3 regions of the Exiguobacterium alkaliphilum genome follow, and region 2 is predicted to be linked to each of the others. Evidence: predicted binding sites of a transcription regulator. Region 2 holds the regulator's gene; each other region holds the start of a gene.
What was found. Region 2 encodes LexA, which represses DNA repair genes until DNA is damaged. Its sites were predicted from a motif close to CGAACATATGTTCG; they were not measured.

Region 1 (2,274 bases), 420 kb from region 2:
CGCCGTCGATTTCGACTCGAGGTCGACCTCGTAGTCGGCTTCGTCGAACTCGGTGACGACGCGTTGCGCGAGCGCCTTCAAGCGGATGTGTGAGCGGTCTTTTTGGGCGATGATGAGCGGCGTCTTCGCCTCGTCAATCAAGATGCTGTCGACTTCATCGATGATGGCGAAATGGAACGGGCGCTGGACGCGCTCTTCCGGTGCACCGACCAAGTGGTCACGCAAGTAGTCGAACCCGAACTCGGTCCCGACGCCGTACGTGATGTCGGCCTGATACGCCTCACGCTTCGCGTCCGGCTCCATTTCCGGCACGTTCAACCCGACCGTGAGGCCAAGGAAGTCATGGATCTGTCCGATTTGGTTCGCGTCACGCGTCGCGAGGTATTCGTTCACGGTGATGACGTGGACGCCTTTTCCTTCGAGCGCCTTGACGTAACTCGGGAGCGCCGCGACGAGCGTCTTCCCTTCCCCGGTCGGCATCTCCGAGATGTTTCCTTCAAGGAGGGCAAAGCCACCGATGAGCTGGACGTCATAGTGACGCATGCCTAAGACGCGCACGGCCGCCTCACGGACGAGGGCGAACCCTTCTTCGGCGATGTCGTCGACTTTCGCCCCGTCCGCGATTCGTTGTTTCAATGTATCGGTATAGGTCCGCATCTCGTCGTCCGAGAGGGATTGGATTGTTTGTTCTAAGTCGTTGATGCGTGCGACGCGTCGTTCGTACCCTTTCAAGCGCCGGCTTTGATCATTCGTCAATTGTTTTACAAATTGGATCACGTTATAGCCTCCATCTATCTCACATTCGTCAATTCCATACCCGTCTATTATAGCGAAAACTGGACCATTTCGGAGACTTTTTTACGAAATCTTCCTAAAAGATGGTTTTTGATTTATGAAATTCATATAAAAATTGGGTAATTTTCAAAAAGTGTTTACAAATTTATTTTCAAATTAGTATTTGAGACGGGATGAGACCGTGTTACGATGAAAAAAACAGAACATTTGTTCGTAAAAGGAGTGATGACGATGCGTCGTCGGATTTTTTGTATCGACAGCGTCTCCTTCTACGCGAGCTGCGAGTGTGCCGCTCGCAACCTGAACCCGTACAAGACAAAGCTCGTCGTGCTGTCGAACCTCGAGGACAGCGGCGCGCTCGTCCTCGCCGCGACCCCGCCGATGAAACGGCTCGGCATCAAGACCGGATCGAGGCGGTTCCACATCGATCGCTTGCCTTGGCAGGATCGAAAGCACGTCCTCTACGCCGAGGCGCGGATGAGCCATTACTTGAACGTTTCCGTGCAAATCGTCCACATCCTGCACCAGTTCGCGCCGCCCGAAGCGATTCGCGTCTACTCGATTGACGAGACGCTCGTCGATTTGACCGGCACCGAGCGGCTGTTCGGGAATGACGAGCACGTCGCCCGCCTCATCCGCTCGACCGTCTTCCGCTATACGGGCATCCCGGTCACGATCGGCATCGGGCCGAACAACGTCCTCGCCAAGCTCGTCCTCGATTTGCACGGGAAGAAGACGGGTGTCGCCCGGTGCCTCCTCCACGATGTCGAAAAGATGATCCATCCGGCCCCGATCGAGAAGATGTGGGGCGTCGGGGCGAAGATGGCCGTCCACTTGCAACGGCTCGGCATCTTCACGATCGGGGACCTCGCTCACTATCCGCTCGACGTGTTGCACGAGAAATTCGGCGTCATCGGCGCCGAGCTGTGGCATCACGCCTGGGGCATCGACGAATCGCCGACGATTCTGCCCCCGAGCTCGTTGTTCGGGGCGCAGCGGCAACGACCGCGGACGATTGGGCACGGCATCACGCTCATGAAAGATTACACGACCTACGCCTCGATTCGGCTCGTCTTGCAGGCGATTGCCGTCGAGGTCGGGATGCGCACTCGGCAAGCCGGGCTCGTCGGTGGGAGTGTCCATCTCGGCGTGCGCTATACGCGGACGAGTGAACGGCGCGGCTTCAGTAAACAAAAAAAGCTCGACCGCTTCACGGCGGACGAGCAGGACTTCTTGCCGGTCTTGTTGACGCTCTTCCTCGACAGTTGGGACGAGACCGAGGCCGTCCGCTACGTCTCGGTCGCCCTCGGCAAGCTCGAGCCACGGAGCGACCACGTCCAGCTCTCGTTCTTCGAGGACGAATGGGCGAAAGCAAGGCGATACGATTTCCTCGACCTCGTCGACCAATTGAACGTCCGGTTCGGACGCGGGACGATTCGGCCGGCGTCGAGCTTATTAAAAGACAGTCCGCTCCGCACT
Region 2 (2,274 bases):
TCTTGGCTTCTGGCCTCGACGGAATCGAGAAAGATTTGGTTGCTCCAAAACCAATCGACAGCAACATCTACGTGATGGACAAGCCTGAGCGTGTCGCGAACGGAATCGATGATCTTCCAGCGACGCTCTTCGACGCACTCGAAGTACTTCGTGGCGACAAAGTCGTCATGGACTCACTCGGCGAGCATATCGGCGAACACTTCCTCGAATTGAAAGAGATCGAGTGGGACATGTTCCGTATGCAAGTGACAGAGTGGGAACGCGATCAGTATATGACGCTCTACTAATCCAAGCAAAAAAGCGCTCGTGCCTTCTTCGGAAAGCACGGGCGCTTTTTTTTGCGCGTTTAAAAGGACGTCCCCGAGTGGAGACGTCCTGATTAGAACGCACGTTTGAAAAACGTGGACGTATAGTCGAGCGTCGTATGTAACGTCGTCGCGAACGTGAGCCCGAGGAAGAACGACAAGCCGAACTCGTCGAGCCAAGCGATCGCCGCCGTCTCGTACGGCGTGAACGTGAGCAGAATGACAAGCGGGAAACCGAGATAGATGACGCGAATCAAGTCGCTCAGTACCGGTAAGTGCGAAAACAACGACCGGTGCGGCATGAGTTTCACGTAAGGCAACCAAAATCCACGGAGCGGCCCCCAACGGAAATAGGCGTCCGATTTCAAATCGAGGTCCGGGGAGAGCCAGAGCGTCCCGACGATCGCGCCGAGAAGGAGGGCGAGCGGGACATCGAGTTCAATAAAAGGCGTGGCAATCGCTAAAGCTCCGATTGCCACGAAATTCGTACGCGTATGCGTCTTACCACTCGCCATTAATGAATCGTCCGGTATACACCGATGACCTTCCCTAAAATCGACACGTTATCAAAATACATCGCCTCGAGCTCGTCGTTCTCTGGTTGCAGTCTGATTTTCGAAGCTTCTTTATAGATGCGTTTGACGGTCGCCTCGCCTTCGTCGGTCATCGCGACGACAATCTCTCCATTGTCGGCTGTGCTTTGTTGACGCACGAGCACCCGGTCTCCATCTAAGATTCCGGCGTTAACCATCGAATCTCCTGAGACAGAAAGCATATAGACGTTATCGGCGCCGACCATGTGTGTCGGGAGCGGGAAATGTTCTTCCACGTTCTCGATTGCAGTGATCGGTGTACCGGCCGTGACTTTCCCGATGACCGGGACGTACGTGACGGCGTCGTGGTCTTCGATGACGACCGTGTCATCGCTCAAAATCTCGATTGCCCGCGGTTTCGTCTTGTCACGGCGGATAAGGCCGCGCTTTTCAAGACGGTCCAAATGACCGTGGACGGTCGAGCTTGAGGCCAAACCGACGGCTTCACCGATTTCACGGACCGAAGGCGGATAACCTTTGGTGCGGACCTCGTCTTTTATAAAATCAAGTATCTGCTGTTGTCTTGCTGACATTTTTTTCAATGGAAGTCACCTCGATTATGTCGAATATCCTGCGAACGCATCCTATTCTTTATGGTCTAAGTTTAACATAGAACACATGAGCGCACAAACATTCGTTCGTTTTTTTAGCTTGACCGAACAGAAGTTCCTGTTTTATGATGAGAACAGATAAACGAACAAACGTTCTTGGGAACGTGTATTCCTATGATACGGAGGCGAAATTTAATGAAAGATACAGTGAATGGAATCATTTTAGTCGGATTGTTGGTAGTAGGGATGTTCGCATTTTTTATGGTCGGAGAAATGAGACAAGTGGACGTGGCGGCGCCGGTCGTCGAAGACACGCGTAGCATCGAGGCGGAAGTTGCCAAGACGGAAGCGGAGACGCTCGAAGCGCGCATCATCGCTGAGCGGGCTGAAAAGCAAGAGCGCAAGACGACTTGGTTCGCCTCGGAATAATCGTTTCTGTTTGCGAAACGCCCCCGTTCCTGTGTATCGTAGATAGGGAATGGAAAGAAAGGAAGTGACGAGATGCGAGTCGTCATTTATTGTCGCGTATCGACGAACAAGGCGGCGCAAGAGACGTCTCTTGATCGCCAAGTCGACGAATTGACGCGGATGGCGCGTCGGCTCGAGGCCGACGTCGTCGATGTCATCACCGAACAAGAGAGCGGATACGAAGTGAACCGTGGCGGGCTCCTCGACTTACTCGAACACGTATCCGCCTCGAACCTCGACGCCGTCCTCGTGACCGACGATAGCCGTCTCGGGCGAGGGAACGCTAAAATCGCGATTTTGCACACGCTCATGAAGCATGACGTTCGGCTCTTGACGATGCAATCACCAGACGAATAT
Region 3 (2,274 bases), 460 kb from region 2:
TTGTCTTTTGCCGACGGCAAGCGGAAGCCATGGTCGACGAGCACTTGTTTCCGTGCCTGGTCGCCGTTATACATCCCACGCACTTGCGGGAGCGTCACGTGCGACTCATCGGCGACGAGCAGGAAGTCTTTCGGGAAGTAGTCGATGAGCGTATATGGCGTCGCGCCTTCAGGCATCAGGTTCAAGTGTCGTGAATAGTTCTCAATCCCTGAACAGTAGCCCATCTCCCGCATCATCTCTAAGTCGTATTGCGTCCGCTGTTCGAGACGTTGCGCCTCGAGCAGTTTCCCTTCTTCACGGAACTTCTCGAGCTGTTCTTCGAGCTCGGCTTCGATGTTGACGATCGCTTTTTGCAATTTCTCGTCACGCGTGACGAAGTGGGACGCCGGGAAGATGGCGACGTGCTCACGGTCGGCGATAATCTCACCGGTGAGCGGATCCATCTCCCGAATCCGGTCAATCTCGTCACCAAAAAATTCGACGCGCATACAATGCTCGTCACGAGACGCCGGGAAAATCTCGACGACGTCGCCCCGTACGCGGAAACGTCCACGCTGAAAATCGATGTCGTTTCGTTCATATTGAATGTCGATCAACTTCCGAAGCATCTCATCGCGTCCCATCTCTTTTCCGACACGGAGACTGAGGACGAGACTGCGGTACTCTTCCGGGTTACCGAGACCATAGATGCACGACACCGAGGCGACGATGATGACGTCGTCCCGCTCGAACAAGGCGGACGTCGCCGAGTGACGTAGTTTGTCGATCTCATCATTAATCGACGCGTCTTTCTCGATGAACGTGTCCGTCGACGGAACGTACGCTTCCGGCTGGTAATAGTCGTAATAACTGACGAAGTATTCGACGGCGTTGTTCGGGAAGAACTCTTTGAACTCCGAGTAGAGCTGGCCGGCGAGCGTCTTGTTGTGGGCTAAGACGAGCGTCGGCTTCTTCACTTCTTGGATGACGTTCGAGACGGTGAACGTCTTGCCGGTGCCGGTCGCCCCGAGCAACGTCTGGTAGCGGTCGCCACGGTTGACGCCTTCGACGAGCTGTCGAATCGCTTCCGGTTGGTCACCTCCCGGCGTATATTCCGATTGTAATGCGAACGGGATCGATTCCATGATGATTCCTCACTTTCTGTTCCTACATAATTGATTTGATTATAGCACATACACGAACAAATATTCGCTTCTGAAATGTCGCCCATTCCGTTATGATAAAGGATGAATCTATGTAGAAACGAGTTGGTTGACGTGTGGTCTCTCCTCTTCATCCCGCTCGGCGCCGTCGTCGGCGCCTTGTCCGGGTTCTTCGGCATCGGCGGCGGGGTCATCATCGTCCCGGTGCTGTTGTTCAGCGGTTATACGGCGGCCGAGGCGGTCGCGACGTCTCTGCTCTTCGTCGTCGGCACGAGCCTCGCCGGTGCGAAGCGGCATACGTCGCTCGGCAACGTCTCCTGGACGACCGGGCTCCTCATCGGACTGACTGGTGCCGTGACGGCCCAACTGTCGAGCCGGCTCGTCCTCGCCTTCTCCGGTACGAGTGATTGGCTGCTGAACGTGTTCTATCTCGCTATCCTATCTTATTTTGCCGTTACGCTCTTAAAGAAAACATCGAAACGCCGACCGAAAGAAAACACGACCGTCGCCGCGGGTGTCATCGGGGCGATCGCCGGGCTGTTGTCTGCGCTCCTCGGCATCGGCGGCGGCTTCATCATCGTCCCGCTCCTCGTCAGCTGGCTCGGCTACTCGACGCACCGGGCTGTCGGGACGAGCCTCGCCGCCGTCTTGTTCATCGCGTTCGGAGGACTCGTCAGCTATTTGCCGTCGCTCACGCTCGACTTCCTTGTCCCGGCCGCGCTCATCCTCGGCGCGTTCATCGGGGCCCCGCTCGGCGCGACGGTGACGAGCCGTTATCGTGAGAAAGAGATTTCACGCCGCCTCGCCTTGTTGTATGGCGTGGTCATCGTCTCGATCACACTCGACTTGATGACGCAACTTTGGATGCCGTTCACGTATATGAGTCTAGGCGTCCTTTTCGTTTTTATCGTCGGTATCACCGCCGATTTCATCGGGCGTTTTACCAAGTGAAAGCCACTTTGAAAATAAAAAAGTGGTTTTTTTGAATATCTTTGTTTTGAAGCGCTTTCAATTGGGGGATATAATGAAGTGGTAAGTCAAAATTCAATATGGGAAAGGGGAGTATCACATGTCAGCATTCGTCAGCGAAATTATTGGTACAATGCTACTCATCTTGCTCGGTAACGGTGTC

Region 1: the regulator LexA is predicted to act here: its motif matches at 996-1,009, upstream of KB235_RS06325 (Y-family DNA polymerase).
Region 3: the regulator LexA is predicted to act here: its motif matches at 1,178-1,191, upstream of uvrB (excinuclease ABC subunit UvrB).

The regions. Positions count from the first base shown of each region.
Region 1 covers NZ_CP073101.1:1,209,768-1,212,041, reverse strand. The annotation lists gene secA2 (accessory Sec system translocase SecA2) at 1-777, opposite strand, end outside; gene KB235_RS06325 (Y-family DNA polymerase) at 1,027-2,274, shown strand, end outside.
Region 2 covers NZ_CP073101.1:1,625,869-1,628,142, forward strand. The annotation lists gene glnA (type I glutamate--ammonia ligase) at 1-287, shown strand, start outside; gene KB235_RS08390 (metal-binding protein) at 380-820, opposite strand; gene lexA (transcriptional repressor LexA) at 820-1,440, opposite strand; gene KB235_RS08400 (hypothetical protein) at 1,645-1,878, shown strand; gene KB235_RS08405 (YneB family resolvase-like protein) at 1,951-2,274, shown strand, end outside.
Region 3 covers NZ_CP073101.1:1,167,719-1,169,992, reverse strand. The annotation lists gene uvrB (excinuclease ABC subunit UvrB) at 1-1,124, opposite strand, end outside; gene KB235_RS06110 (sulfite exporter TauE/SafE family protein) at 1,257-2,093, shown strand; gene KB235_RS06105 (MIP/aquaporin family protein) at 2,212-2,274, shown strand, end outside.